Regions from separate parts of the Stenotrophomonas sp. Steno-Z10-BAI genome, predicted to be linked through region 1. Evidence: riboswitches for the same ligand, from Rfam matches in the RefSeq annotation. Region 1 holds a riboswitch; the other holds the start of a gene.
What was found. Region 1 has a riboswitch for thiamine pyrophosphate ahead of thiC (phosphomethylpyrimidine synthase ThiC). Riboswitches for the same ligand answer to the same signal wherever they lie in the genome.

Region 1 (7,043 bases):
GCGCTCCACCACCAGGACCTGCAGCGGATCCCTGCCATACAGCGCCTGCAATGGCTGGCGCACCGGGACGGGCAGACGCACGGTCTGCTCATCGCGCGGGGAGACCTCATAGATCCCGGGGTTGGCATGCTCATCGCGCCCCAATACCAGCACGCGCTTGCCGTCATGCGACCAGTCCGAGGCCTGGCGCGCTTCGGGCCTGAGGCCCTCGATCGGACGCAAGGACTCCGGCCGCTGCAGATCCGCCCACCACAGTGCATAGCTGCCCGAGCGGTCCGAAGAAAACACGATCTGCTGACCGTCCGGAGACACCATGGGCTGCGAGTCACGTCCTCCCGAGGGGAACAGGCGCTGCGGCACACCCAGCGCGCCAGCTTCCACAGGCACCCGGAACAGGCCGAACTGGGGGCGCCGGTGTACGAAGGCGAGCATGTCGTTCGCCCGGGACACGGTGGGGGACTGCGCATCGTCCAGACCGACGTCGCGCAGGACACGCGTATCGGTATCGAGCTCATACAGGCGCGATTCGCTGTCGACCCGGCGGCCGAACACGATATGGCGGCTGTCGCCGCGCCAGGCCCAGCCCCGGATCTCCGCCGAGTCATCGGTCAGCTGCTCCGGGCTGCCCCCCCCAGCCGGCATGCGCCACAGATCGCCGATCTGCGGATTGCGCACGAACACGATCCAGCGCCCATCCGGCGAGTACCGCGGGGCATATTCGAAGTTGTCGCTGCCTATATCGTATTGGAGCGGCTGCCAGCGTCCGCTGGCGATGTCCAGGGTGCGGATGCCGCGCTGCGCATACCGGCCGGACAGCGAGCCGAAGACCAGGCCGCGACCATCCGGGGTCCAGTCGAAGCTGAGCAGCTCAGTGCCGTCGCAACGGGTCACGTGACGCACCGCCCCACCCGTCGCACTGGCGATCAGCACCTCGCAGCTTTCGGCCGGACCGAACCGGGCGAACGCGATCTCACGGCCATTGGGCGACCAGCTCGGGAAGCGGTCGGACATGCCTGGGGGCGGCTCGACCAGCAGGCGTGCCGGCGTGTTACCGGAGGTCTGCACCTTGATGACGCTGCCCGGTCGGCTGGGCACATCGGCTTCATAGGCGATCTGCGACCCATCCGGAGACAGCGTGGGATAGGTTTCAAATCCTGCCGTGGCGGTAATCAGGCGATACGGGCGTTGAGGACTACCAATCACCCGCGTGCCATCCTCCACCGCGGCCTCGACCGCTGAGGCCGGCGGATCGCGTTGCATCAGCAGGGCTGCCATCACCAGCAGCGCCACCAGCATCACCAGCCCGACGACCATCACCGCGTAGCGGCGAATGCGCCGCCGACGGCGTTTGATCGGGTCTTGCGGAGGCCGCGCATGCGGCAGTGCCGCCGGTACGTGCGCGGCGGCGAGCACGCCCGTGGAGGCCGGCTGCAGCTCGGGCTCGAGCAGCAACACAGGTGCGGCATCCTCGACCACGCTGACCGGCATCAGCAGGCGGTAACCGGTCTTGGCAATGGTCTCGATATAGGGTTCGGCCGCATCGTCATCAGTGGCGAAGGCCTTGCGCAGCTGGGTGACCGCCTGGGTCAGCACGTCGTTGGTCGGCAGCGTGTCCGGCCAGACCTCCGCGAACAGTTCATCGCGGGTGACCACCGCCCCTGGAGAACGCAGCAGCGCCTTGAGAACACCCAATGCTTTGGGTGTCAGTCGACGTGGACGACGCATGCCTTCGCTCATCACTTCCCGCGAGGAGAGAGTGACGATGAAATCGCCGATCTGAATCACATCGGCGGAAGGGCGCTCACTGTCGTTGCTGATCATCCAGGACACGAGGAAAATACAAAAAACCACTGGAATTCACACGGTCGCCGCAATAGATACCGCCAGACGAACCGCCAGATTCCGCACACGCCATCGGCGCAAACCGCAAAACCACCGAGGCGCGCGAATACTAGCCTATGCCGGTTAACCGCGCCTGTGCGTGCGGCCGACAACAGGCTCTCTCTCGCCGATGAATTCACATAAATTGCGTCAACATTCGCGCCTTCTGGCGCGAATTTTTTATGTTTTATTCAGTTTCGTGCACGGGTCAGCATGGTCAGTCCCACCAGCCGCGAGACCACCAAAGCCACGTACATCACGCCTGCGAACTGCTCCAGCATCACCAGCGCGCGCGCCTGTGAATGGATGGGCACCACATCGCTCAAGCCGACCCCGGACAGCAAGCTGAAGCTCAGATAAAGCAACTCCATCCAGGTCCGCAGTTCGCTCTCGCTGGTCGCCACGAAACTGCCCGGGTACCACTGCTGGCACACCGCGAACGCGAAGGCGAATGCCCACGCCAACAGCGTGAAGGTGGCCCCCGCCGCGAACAGCTCGTCGCGGGTCACCTTGTGGTCCTGCAGCATGTAGGCGATCAGGCTGCCAGCCGTATAGAAGTACAGCAGGCATTCGAGCAGCTGCGCAGTGGTGACCAGCGCCGGGCGGTCCAACAGAGCACCGGAGATGGAGAACACCACCGAGGGGATCGCCAGCACCAGCGCCACCCACATGCCGAGCGGGCTGCGCCGTACCACCCACAAGGCCAGGCCGAGCACGGCGATGCCGAACGCACCAAACAGCGCGCGACTGGCGCCGGCCTCGTCCATTGCCGGATACAGCAGCACGCCGAGCAGTTGCACGGCCAACAGCCAGGCAGAGGGATGCCGGCGCGCGATGGCCAGCCATTTGGTGCTGCGTGCTATCGCCATCGTCGTCCCCGCCCCTGCCTGGTCGCGCCGAGCTTAGCTGGAATCACGCCGCCGGCGGATGATGGCCGTGGCGGCGCGCCCCGCCACGGCCGGCGCCTCATTCCTGGCGATACACCTGCGCCCCGAGATCCCGGAACTGCGCGGACTTCTCGGCCATGCCGGCCTCCAACGCCTGCTGCGCATCCAGGCCCTGCCCCGCCGCATAGTCACGCACATCCTGGGTGATCTTCATCGAACAGAAGTGCGGGCCGCACATCGAGCAGAAGTGGGCGAGCTTGTGCGCATCCTTGGGCAGCGTCTCGTCATGGAATTCCTTGGCCTTCTCCGGATCCAGCCCAAGGTGGAACTGGTCCTCCCAGCGGAATTCAAAACGCGCCTTGCTCAACGCGTTGTCGCGGACCTGCGCGCCGGGGTGGCCCTTGGCCAGGTCCGAGGCGTGGGCGGCAATGCGGTAGGCCATGATGCCGTCGCGCACGTCCTGGCGGTTGGGCAGGCCCAGGTGTTCCTTCGGGGTGACATAGCAGAGCATCGCGGTGCCGTACCAGCCGATCATGGCCGCACCGATCGCACTGGTGATGTGGTCGTAGCCCGGCGCGATATCGGTGGTCAGCGGGCCCAGCGTATAGAACGGTGCTTCACCACACTCGCGCAGCTGCTTGTCCATGTTTTCCTTGATCAGCTGCATCGGCACGTGGCCGGGGCCTTCGATCATGGTCTGCACATCATGCTTCCACGCGATCTTCGTCAGCTCGCCCAGTGTCTCCAGTTCACCGAACTGCGCGGCATCGTTGGCATCGGCGATACAGCCCGGGCGCAGGCCGTCGCCCAGCGAGAAGGTCACGTCGTAGGCCTTCATGATCTCGCAGATGTCCTCGAAGTGCGTGTAGAGGAAGTTCTCCTTGTGATGGGCCAGGCACCACTTGGCCATGATCGAGCCACCGCGCGAGACGATGCCGGTCACGCGCTTGGCGGTCAGCGGCACGTAGCGCAGCAGCACGCCGGCGTGGATGGTGAAATAGTCCACGCCCTGCTCGGCCTGCTCGATCAGCGTGTCGCGGAAGATCGCCCAGTTCAGCTCCTCGGCGCGGCCATCGACCTTCTCCAGGGCCTGGTAGATCGGCACGGTGCCGATCGCCACCGGCGAGTTGCGCACGATCCACTCACGCGTTTCATGGATGTGCTTGCCGGTGGACAGGTCCATCACGGTGTCGCCGCCCCAACGGATCGCCCAGACCAGCTTTTCCACTTCCTCGGCAATGCCCGAGGACACCGCACTGTTGCCGATGTTGGCGTTGATCTTGGTCAGGAAGTTGCGGCCGATGATCATCGGTTCGCTTTCCGGGTGGTTGATGTTGTTGGGTAGCACCGCACGGCCGCGGGCGATCTCATCGCGGACGAACTCGGGGGTGATGACCCTGGGGATCGAAGCACCAAAGGACTCGCCGGGATGCTGCTTCAGCAGTGCGGCGTCGCGGATCGCATCGAGGCGCTGGTTCTCGCGGATCGCCACGAACTCCATTTCCGGCGTGATGATGCCGCGGCGTGCGTAGTGCATCTGGGTGACATTGGCGCCTGCCTGTGCACGGCGTGGCTGCAACCGCGCGGGGAAGCGCACCGCATCCAGGCGGGCATCGGTTTCACGCGAGCGGCCGAACACCGAGCTCAGGCCCTCCAGCACCTCGGTATCGCCACGCTCGGCCACCCAGGCGGCGCGCAGTGCGGGCAGGCCGGCGGAGAGGTCGATGGCGACCCCCGGATCGGTATACGGGCCGGAGGTGTCGTACACGGTGACCGGCGCGTTCTCTTCGCCACCGAACAAGGTGGGCGTGCGGGTCAGCGTGATCTCGCGCATCGGCACCTGCAGGTCGCTGCGCGAGCCCTGCACGTGGATCTTGTGCGAGCCGGGAATCGGCCGCGTGACCGATTCGGAGAGTTGCTGGGCCTGTTGCTGCAGGGCGGAGAGCTGTGCGTTCATCAAGGCATCGTCCTAGGTTCAATCCCCGCACAGGGACTGTGCGGTTCTATGCGAGGGATTCGCATGGGAGGGACGAAACGGCGGCGCTCGACGGACGGATCGCGGGCGGTCTCCGGGCACGGTGGCCCTACGGCGCAATGCATCTGCAGATGCGAAGCTTCCCTACGCCGGTATCAACCGGATCAGGTTCGAAGGGACTGTCTCAACCTTGGCCACTGGGCCGCGGTACCCCCGCTTCGGGGCGAATTAGAGCACAAAGCAGCGCGCAGGGGCGCACCGCCAAGCCGCACACCAACGTGATCGGCCTGTGCATGTGAACAGAGCACCGACACGCCATGCACTACCATGCTGCAGCGCGGTATGCGGTGCGGTCAGGGGGTAGCCTCCCGATCGCGTGCACACCGCGCTCTGCTCGACGCCATTGACGTCCGTACTGACCGGCCTCGACCGGCTTGATCCGCCCCAGTCGTTGCCGTTGCGCCGCTGGAGATTGCAAGCCTCGGCTCGCCCCTACTGATCGGAGACACGCCAGCATGGTGTTCCGCATTTCCATCGCACTGGTCGCACTGCTGGTGCTGATCGCCGGCCTCGCGCCGGGCCCCTTCAACGAGGTCGTCCAGAGCGGCCTGTCCACCATCATCCGCAGTACCGGCTGGCTGTATCTGCTGGTGGTGTTCATCACGCTGTCGTTCCTGATGTACCTGGCCTTCGGCCGCTTCGGTTCGCTGCGCATCGGCGGCGAGGATGCCGAGCCTGATTTTTCCAACGCCAGCTGGATGTCGATGTTGTTCGCCGCCGGCATGGGCATCGGCCTGGTGTTCTGGGGCGCGGCCGAGCCGATCTCGCACTTCGTGAAGCCACCGGAAGGGCTGGCCCCGCAGAGCATGGAGGCGGCGCGCGCGTCGATGCGCTATGCGTTCTTCCATTGGGGCCTGCACCCGTGGGCGATCTATGCGCTGATCGGCCTGGCGATGGCCTGGTTCCAGTTCAACCGCAACGGCCGCGGGCTGATCAGCGATCTGCTGCAGCCGATCATCGGCGCGCATCACCGCGGCTGGATGGGCACGGTGGTCAACGTCGCCGCGGTGGTCGCCACGGCGATCGGTGTGGCCACGACGCTGGGCTTCGGCACGATCCAGATCGCGGCCGGCCTTGAGCGCGTGTTCGGTATCCAGGCCTCGGTACCCGTGCAGTTGACCATCATCGCGGTGGCGTTCGTGCTGTACATGGCCTCCACCACCAGTGGCGTGCACCGCGGCATCAAGTGGCTCTCGAACTTCAACCTCGGCCTGGCGGCATTGTTGCTGGCGCTGATCCTGGTGCTCGGGCCGACCGGCTTCATCTTCGATACGTTCACCACCACGATCGGTTCCTACCTCAATTCACTGGTGACGATGAGCCTGCGGATGTCGCCGTTCTCGGGCAGCACATGGGTGGCGGACTGGACGATCTTCTACTGGGCGTGGTGGATCGCGTGGGCGCCGTTCGTGGGCTCGTTCATCGCGCGCGTCTCGCGTGGGCGCAGCATCCGCGAGTTCGTGCTGGGCGTGGTGATCGCGCCGAGCGTGCTGGGCTTCCTGTGGTTCTCGGTGTTCGGCGGCACGGCGCTGTGGTCGCAGATTTTCGGCCACGTGGATCTGGCGCAGGCGCTGGGCAATGGCTACGAGACGGTGCTGTTCACGATGTTCGACAGCCTGCCGATGCCGACGGTGCTGTCGGTGATCGCGCTGGTGTTGTTGATGATCTTCTTCGTGACCTCGGCCGATTCGGCGGTGCTGGTGCTGGCGACGATGTCGACGGAGGAGGCGGGCGATCCGCCATTGGCGCGCCGGATGGTGTGGGGCGTGGCGATCGCGTTGATCGCGGGCGTACTCTTGTTGGCGGGCGGTCTCAATGCGCTGCAGGGGATGATCACGATCGCGGCATTGCCGTTTGCGTTGTTGATGCTGGCGGTGATGTGGTCGTTGTATCGGGTACTGGATATGGAGCATGCGCTGCAGCGGCGCCGTGCGCAGCGCGCGCGGCGGTTGATGGATGAGTGGATCGAGCGGGAGATCGCGGCGCAGGAAGAGACGCGCGATGAGGCGGCTCGGGCGCCTTGAGTTGGTCGCCTGGAGCGGCACGCTTCCCGGGCTATCGGTGGGCGGGCCGGGACGGGTGGGTTGGCGGGACACGCCGTGAATCCGTCCATGGAGGCTCATGTCGCGCCATCCATGGCGCTCATGGTCCCGACAACCCACCCGCCCCGTCCCGCTCACAGTTTCAAGGTGGTTCTGGTAAAGCCGCCGAGCAGTGCTAGGCAAGGCGCGCCCGACTCA
Region 2 (7,043 bases), on a different contig from region 1:
AGAAGGCCCGCACCCGCGGCGTCGAAGCCAGCGTCACCGTGCCCCTGCATGAGCGACTGAACTGGATCACCAACGCCACGCGCATGCTGGAATCGAAGAACCGCACCACCGGCGCCAGCCTGCTGGTGGTGCCCAAGCTGACCGCCAATACCTCGCTGGACTGGCAGGTCACCGATGACTGGTCGCTCAACCTGAGCGCGCAGCACATCGGCGAACAGCTGGTGTCTTCCACCAGCGCCACGTTCGCCAAGGCGTACACCACCTGGGATCTGGTCACCGGCTACGACGTCAACGAGCACCTGACGGTGCGCGCGGGCGTGCTCAACCTCGGCGATGTCTCCACCATCGAGGAAGGCAACAACTACGACGGCGGCGCACGCACGTTCTTCGTGGGTGCCACGGCGCGGTTCTGACCGCGCCGGGTCGAGTGCAGACCTGAAGCAACGAAGGGCGGCGCGGACTTAACCGCGCCGCCCTTCTGCGTTGTGAAGCAGCGCGTCGTTGCGCGCCACCGTCCATGCCCGCAACCCCATCACGGCCAGGCCGACGAACACCAGATACAGCACCGCGGTCACGTGCAGTGACTTGACCATGTACATGCCGACGTAGACAACGTCGACCAGGATCCACAGCCACCATGCGGCCGTGTGACGCCGCGCCTGCCACCACTGGGCGATCAGACTCAGCGCAGCCAGCATTGCATCCAGCCACGGCAACGCTGCATTGGTGAGGAAGTGCATCGCCGCGCCGAGCGCGATGCCGAAGGCGACGCCGATGCCGAGGTCACGCCACATGGCCGCCCGCGCCAGCGGCATGATCGCGACCCGGCCATCGTCCTCCACCTGCCCACGCCAGCGCACCCAGCCGTAGACCAGGAAGCCACCGAAGACGACCTGCAGCAGCGTGTCCGAGTACAGCCGGGCCTCGGCGAAGACCAGCGCGTACAGCGCCACCGAGATCAGCCCGACCGGCCAGGCAAGGGGCACCCGGCGCGTCATCAGCCACACGCCGAGCATGCTGACACCGGCCGCCGACCATTCCAGGATCGCCGGGTTCATAGCGCGAACGTGACCGACAGCCTGGCCTGACGCGGTGCGCCCGGGAACAGGTAGTAGTCGCCAGAGCTGCTGCCGGTATCGCGCCAGTAGAAGCGGTTGAACAGGTTGTCCACCGAGAGATTCCAGGTCACCGGATGCTCAGCCAGCTGATGCTTGAAGCGCAGGCCGGCGTCGAACACGCTGTAGGCCGGTGCGCTCACGCGACCATCGGCAGTGGCCACGTTGGAGGCCGCGTAACGCCATCCGCCGGTCAGCCCCAGGCCGGTCACGAACGGCAGCTGGTACTCCGCGTGCACGGTCGCGCGCGTCTTGGGCACGTTGATCAGCTGGTGGCCCTCGTAATCCGGCGTGCCGGCATCGCGTGCGCGGGCGCGCAGCACACTGGCGCTGGCGGTCAGCGACAGGCGCTCGGTGAGCTGGCCCTGCGCGGTGAGTTCCAGCCCGGTATGGGTCTGCTGCCCCTCCTGGACGAAGGTGTAGCCGGCATCACTGCCGTCCGGCTTGGCGTACTGGAACGGCTGCGAAGTGCGGAACAAAGCGGCACCCAACGTCAGCGCATCGCTGGACACATACTTGACGCCCACTTCGGTCTGGCGCGACAGCACCGCAGGCAGGAACGTGCCTTCGTTGGACGTCCAGAACGGCGCTTCCTGGCCAAGCGAAATGCCCCGCACGTAGCTCACATAGGCGTTGACCTCGTCGGTCGCCTTCCAGACCAGCGCGGTCTGCGGCAGGAAGCGCGACAGGCGGCTGTGCCGCTCGGGGTTGCCACGCTTGTCGTAGGCACGCTCATCCAGGCGCACGAAACGCCCACCGGCCAGCCACTGCCACTCGCCGAAGCTCATCCGGTCCAAAGCGAACACCGCCGTCTGCGCGCTGTCCAGACGCCGCGCGGACGGGCCCGGCATCAGCGGCGACGGTTCGAACTGCGGCACCTGTGCATCGTGGATGTTGGCGGTGCCCACGTATTCGTTGACGTTGCGGCGCTTGTCCACGGTGCGCTCGAAACGGTCCGCACCCACGCTCAGCGCGTGCCGGATATCGCCGGTGGCGAAACTGCCGCGCAGTTCGCCACGGAATTCCAGGTTGCGGCGGGTATCGTCCGGGCTGCGGTAATCGTAGATGTCGTAGTCGCCGTTGGGCGCGAAGTAGTTGCCCGGCACGCTGCCATCGGCACATCCGGCGGCGTAGTAGCAGCCGTAGGCGAAGGCGACGTTGTCGTCGATCACCGAGCGGCTGTAGCTGGCCGATACCCGCGACTGCCAGCCCGGGCTGAAATCGTAGGTATGCAGCGCGGTCAGGTTGGTGCTGTCGATGCCGACCGGCCGCTGCCAGGCCTGATAGCCCAGCAGGTGTTTGCGGTCCACGCCGCGCGGCAGCTCGGTGGCCCCCAGCAGCTGATAGCCCGAGGCCGAGCGCTGCGCGCTGGTCTGGTAGTTGGCATCCACTTCCAGCTTGCCGCGTTCGCCGATCAGCCAGTCGGTGGCCAGCGAGTAGAAGTTGCGGCGGCCGTCGGCATGGTCGATGTAGGAGTCGGTGTCTTCCCACGCGGCATTGAAGCGCACGCCGAAACGCGGCGACAGCCAATGGCCGAGATCCACCGCGGTGTAGCGCGAGCCTTCCGAATTGGTGCCGAGGGTGACGTTGCGGACCTCGGCCGGGCGCTTGCCCACGTAATTGATGATGCCGCCGGGCGCCATGACGCCCGCGGCGAGGCCGGCCTCGCCTTTGAGGATCTCCACCGACTGGATGTTCTCCAGCGCCAGGCGTTGCTCGCCGGTGATGGACAGCCCGTTGAAACGGTAGCCGGTACCGGTATCCAGCGGGAAACCGCGGATCGCGATGTTCTGGTAGTAACCGACCGGTGCATAGCTGTCGCCCAGCGAGGCATCGTTGCTGGCCAGCTCGGACAGCGTACGGATCTGGCGGCTGTCCAGCAGGTCGCGATCCAGCACGTTCACCGACGCCGGGGTGCTCTTCCAGTCACCCGCGCCGAAACTGCTGGTCTGCGTGGCGGTGGCTGCCGGCTGATGCGCCTGCACGCGCACGGCGGCAAGCTCGGTCGGCGAGCGCTCGGGCGCATCGGCGAGATCGTTGGCATGAAGAGGCAGCGCGGCGCAGAGGGCGGCGGACAACAGCGTGGGGCGGAAGCAACGGTTCATTCGATTCGTCATCAGCTGGGGGAGACGAAGCGAAGGCGCGCACGCGCACCGCCCCATCACGGCGGTATGCCTGCTGCTCAAAGCTCCCTACGCCGGTGCAAACCGGATCAGGTTCCAAGGGACTCTCTCAGCCTGGTTTCGCCAGGCACCCCCGCTTCTGTGACTATTTCACTACAAACCGTACGGATTTGCGAGCCTGCCCTCAGGCGGCGGCGTGCAGCGCCTTCAGCAGGCCCTGCCCCGCCGCGGTGCTGAACCAGTCAGCATGCCCGAGCAGGAAGGTGTGGTAGGCCACGTCGGCATTGGCCGGGGAGTGGGTCACGGCCTCGAAGTACTCCACTTCCGAGAGTGCGAAATCCAGCTGCACGATCGGCAGCAGATCGGCCAGCAGGTGTACGCGCTCGGCAGACAGCGGCACGATCCCGCGGTAGCCGGCCAGCAGCGCCAGTGCGATATCCACGCGCACCGCCGCCTCGCCGCTTTCCAGCGCCAGCCAGGCAATGGCGTTGCGTTCGATGGCGGTGGCCAGATCGAACAGGGCACTGGTCGGTGAGGCCAACCCGAGATCGAGCACGGTATCGACCACGGTGGACCTGCCGTCCTGGCGCCATAGCAGATTGGACACGTGCCAGTCGTTGTGCGCCCACAGGCGCGGTTCGGCCTGCAGCCGCTCGGCCAGGCCGTCATGCCATGGCAGCACCGCCCGCTGCAGATCGGCCTGCCAGTCCTGCCGCGCAAGATAGGCCGCCAACCCGGGGCGATCGTCTAGCCCGGCCTGGAGGGCGGCGATGGGATCGGCGGCACGGATCAGGTCATCGCGGGCGACCAGCAGATGGGTGTTGCGCTGGGGTGCGTGGTAGCTGGCCGATGCAAGATGCAGTCTGGCCAGCATCCGCCCCGCTTCGTGCGCCTGCGCGGTATCGGTCAACAGCGTCCAGGAGGGCGCATCGCGATACAGATCCTGGCCATGGCCCACGCCATGCAGTTCGTAGGTCCACCCCTCGTGCTCCACCGCAGTGGCGCCATCGCGGTCACGCAGCACCTCGACGACGGGCACGCCGTGATCGGCCAGGTGCTGGATGAAACGATGCTCTTCGCCCAGGCCAGCCGCACTGCGGACGCTGCCATGGTGGCGCTTGACGAACACCCGGCCCGCGTCGCTCTCGACAATGGCCGCGGCGGACATCGGTCGCGGGCTGTGCCACAGCAGCCGGCACGCGCCCGCCAGCGGCGCGAAGCGTTCGCTGAGCCAGCTGATCTCGCGGTCGGTGATGGCGGGCCAGTCGGCGGCCACCTCATCGTTGTTGAGGCCTTGGACGCGGTGGGTGCTGTTGCTCATGGGATGACGGGTCGATGACGGCGAAATGGCACGCTGTCACCAGACAGTGGGCGCGGCGAGGATACCAAGCCACGCCCGGCCAGGGGGAACAGATGCGTCCCGTCAGCGCCTGCCGCTACCCTGCTTCGTTGCGGCGGGCGTGGCCGGCAGCAGCCGCGGCTGCTCTGCATACCAGTCGCGGGCCCCGGCAAGGTGCCACTTGCGCTGCTCGCCCTGCAGCTCGATGCCGGCCCCCAGCACGCCCCAGCGCAGGTAGAGATCGCCACGCCGCTTGCCATGACTCAGATCCAGCCGCGCCTGCAGGGACAGTCGCTCGTTCTCGGCCTGCAGATCCTCCACGATCAGCTCGCCACTTCGCCAGCGCAGTTGCCCACTGGCCTGCACCTCCCCGGAATCCAGCATCCCGAGCACCCAGCGCGGGTATTCGCTGCGCTGGGCGAACACGCCGAGCAACGGCCCGGCATCGCGCAGGCGCAGGTCGGCCAGGCCATCCACCTGGAACGGCGCGGCCGCATCGATGTGGCCACTGCGGATCGCCACCTTGCCCCACCAACGCCCGTCACTCTTTTCATCGCCGACGTGGATGTTGCGCAGGTCCACCGTGGTGCCACCGAGATCAAACTGGCGGCTGTCGAAATCCGCACGCTGCAGACGCGCCTGCAGCTGCGCATCGCCGCGCATCGCCATGCCCGCCACGCTGAGCCGGGCCCCGGTGCCACGAAGATCGGCACTGCCCTTGCCTACCCGGCCGGAGGCATCCAGCGACACATCACCGCTGAGCAGACCGGTACCGCCGAGCAGGCGCACGTTGTCGTTGCCCAGATAACGGTTGTAGGCGGTGAGGTCGGGCACCCGCGCATCGGTGAAGCGCAGCTGGGCGCGCATGCCGTCGCTCAACTGCTTCAACCGCGCATCCCCGCGCAGGGTCAGCGCCAGTTGGCGGCCATCGAACAACACCGCCTTCGGCGCGTTGCTTGGCGCAGCCTGGAAGCGCGGGATCTGCACCTTCAGCTCCGCCTGCGGCGGTTCGCCTTCCACGATCCGCCCCTGTGCGTGGGCGTCGCCGCGCATCCGCACCCCTGCAACCTCGGCCACGGCGGCCACCTGCGGGATATCCACCGTGCTGCCCGGCGCCAGTTCACCGTCGGCAACGACGACGTCTGCCTTGAGCAGTCCACCGCCGTCGAGATGGAACCAGGGTTTCTTCACGAACAGATCGCTGATCCAATTGAGCGACTGGAACTGCCAGGCGCCCTGCACGTTGCCAGACAGCCGTGGAAGCAGTTCGGCCGGGGCCTGGAACGGAATCTTCCGGCCGGTCACGCGCAGATCGGCATTGAGTTCGCTGCCCGTTTCCGGGTCACGCGGGAGCCGCGCCTGGACCCGCATGTCCTGCGCCACGTCCAGCTGCAGTGCCAGCAGACCGCGGTCATCGGCGTGGACGCCGGCATGCAGCGGCAGCCGCCAGACCAGTCGGCTGCCGGGGCGCAGCGCGCCTTCCTCCAGCGTTACATCCGCGGTCAGGCGCGCGTTGGAAACCGCGCTGCCCACCTTGACATGCGGGCCACCCGTATCGATGCGAAGGCCCTGGCTGCGCGCGTCGATCTGCAGCTGCGCCCAGGTGATGCCGAGTTTCTGCAACCCCGGCGCGTCGTCACGATAGTGCCGCGGGAAGTGGAAGCGCGCGGCGATATGGGCATCGTCCAGCACGTTGACCCCGTCGAAACTGACCTGGGCATCATCGAAGCCGGCCGTGGAATCAAACAGCTCCGACGGCCCGCCCTTGAGCTGCTTGAGGAAACCGACATTGCCGCGCCCCTGGCCGACGATCAGCAACTTGCCGAAGCGCCCACTGCGGATCGTCTCGCTGTGGATCGCATCGAACCGCAGCGTCCAGCCGCGGTCACCCCGCGGCGGCGGTGGGATGGCCTTTTCGACACGCTCGACCTCGGCTTCAACCCCCGTGGCATCAATGCGCGGAATGCGCACTTCCTTGCGCAACAGCGCCGGCAGATCGATCCAGGCACTCGCCCGGTCGGCGCGGAACACATACTGCGTTCGATTGGCCTGGCCACGCATCCGGATATTCCAGACCACGGCCTGCCCGGGCATCAGGGTCAGCGCGGGCCCGGTCTGCATCGTGAATTTTTCAGGTTTGCGGTTGGTCACCGCATCGAACAGCGGCGTATTGAGGAACACATTGCCCGCCAGCAGGTACAGCGCATACAGCGCCAGCAGCGACAGCAACGCCACGCGCCACGGCCGGGGCCAGCGCTGCACGCGCTCGGGAATCAGGGGCATGTGGGTCCGCAACAGGAAGCAGGATGACGGCCCACTATCGGCAAGATGCAGCCGTCATCGCGTGAAGGCCCTGCCGCAAGACCTTTCATGACCCGACCACGGCTCAGGAACGTCGTGCTGCCTGCTGCGCCTGGAAGAACGCTACCGTCGGGGCCAGGCCCAGATGCGAAAGCTGGGTCGCAG

Region 2: linked by a shared signal. The riboswitch ahead of AC06E9_RS06030 (TonB-dependent receptor) and the one ahead of thiC (phosphomethylpyrimidine synthase ThiC) in region 1 are both predicted to bind thiamine pyrophosphate.

Annotation. Positions count from the first base shown of each region.
Region 1 is NZ_JBWJOZ010000001.1:799,395-806,437, forward strand. Features, by position in the region: gene AC06E9_RS03705 (winged helix-turn-helix domain-containing protein) at 1-1,821, opposite strand, end outside; gene AC06E9_RS03710 (ion channel) at 2,073-2,750, opposite strand; gene thiC (phosphomethylpyrimidine synthase ThiC) at 2,848-4,725, opposite strand; TPP riboswitch at 4,867-4,968, opposite strand; gene AC06E9_RS03720 (BCCT family transporter) at 5,259-6,827, shown strand.
Region 2 is NZ_JBWJOZ010000002.1:239,531-246,573, reverse strand. Features, by position in the region: gene AC06E9_RS06040 (TonB-dependent receptor domain-containing protein) at 1-413, shown strand, start outside; gene pnuC (nicotinamide riboside transporter PnuC) at 462-1,058, opposite strand; gene AC06E9_RS06030 (TonB-dependent receptor) at 1,055-3,220, opposite strand; TPP riboswitch at 3,288-3,383, opposite strand; gene AC06E9_RS06025 (phosphotransferase enzyme family protein) at 3,423-4,559, opposite strand; gene AC06E9_RS06020 (translocation/assembly module TamB domain-containing protein) at 4,662-6,860, opposite strand; gene AC06E9_RS06015 (FAD-dependent oxidoreductase) at 6,964-7,043, opposite strand, start outside.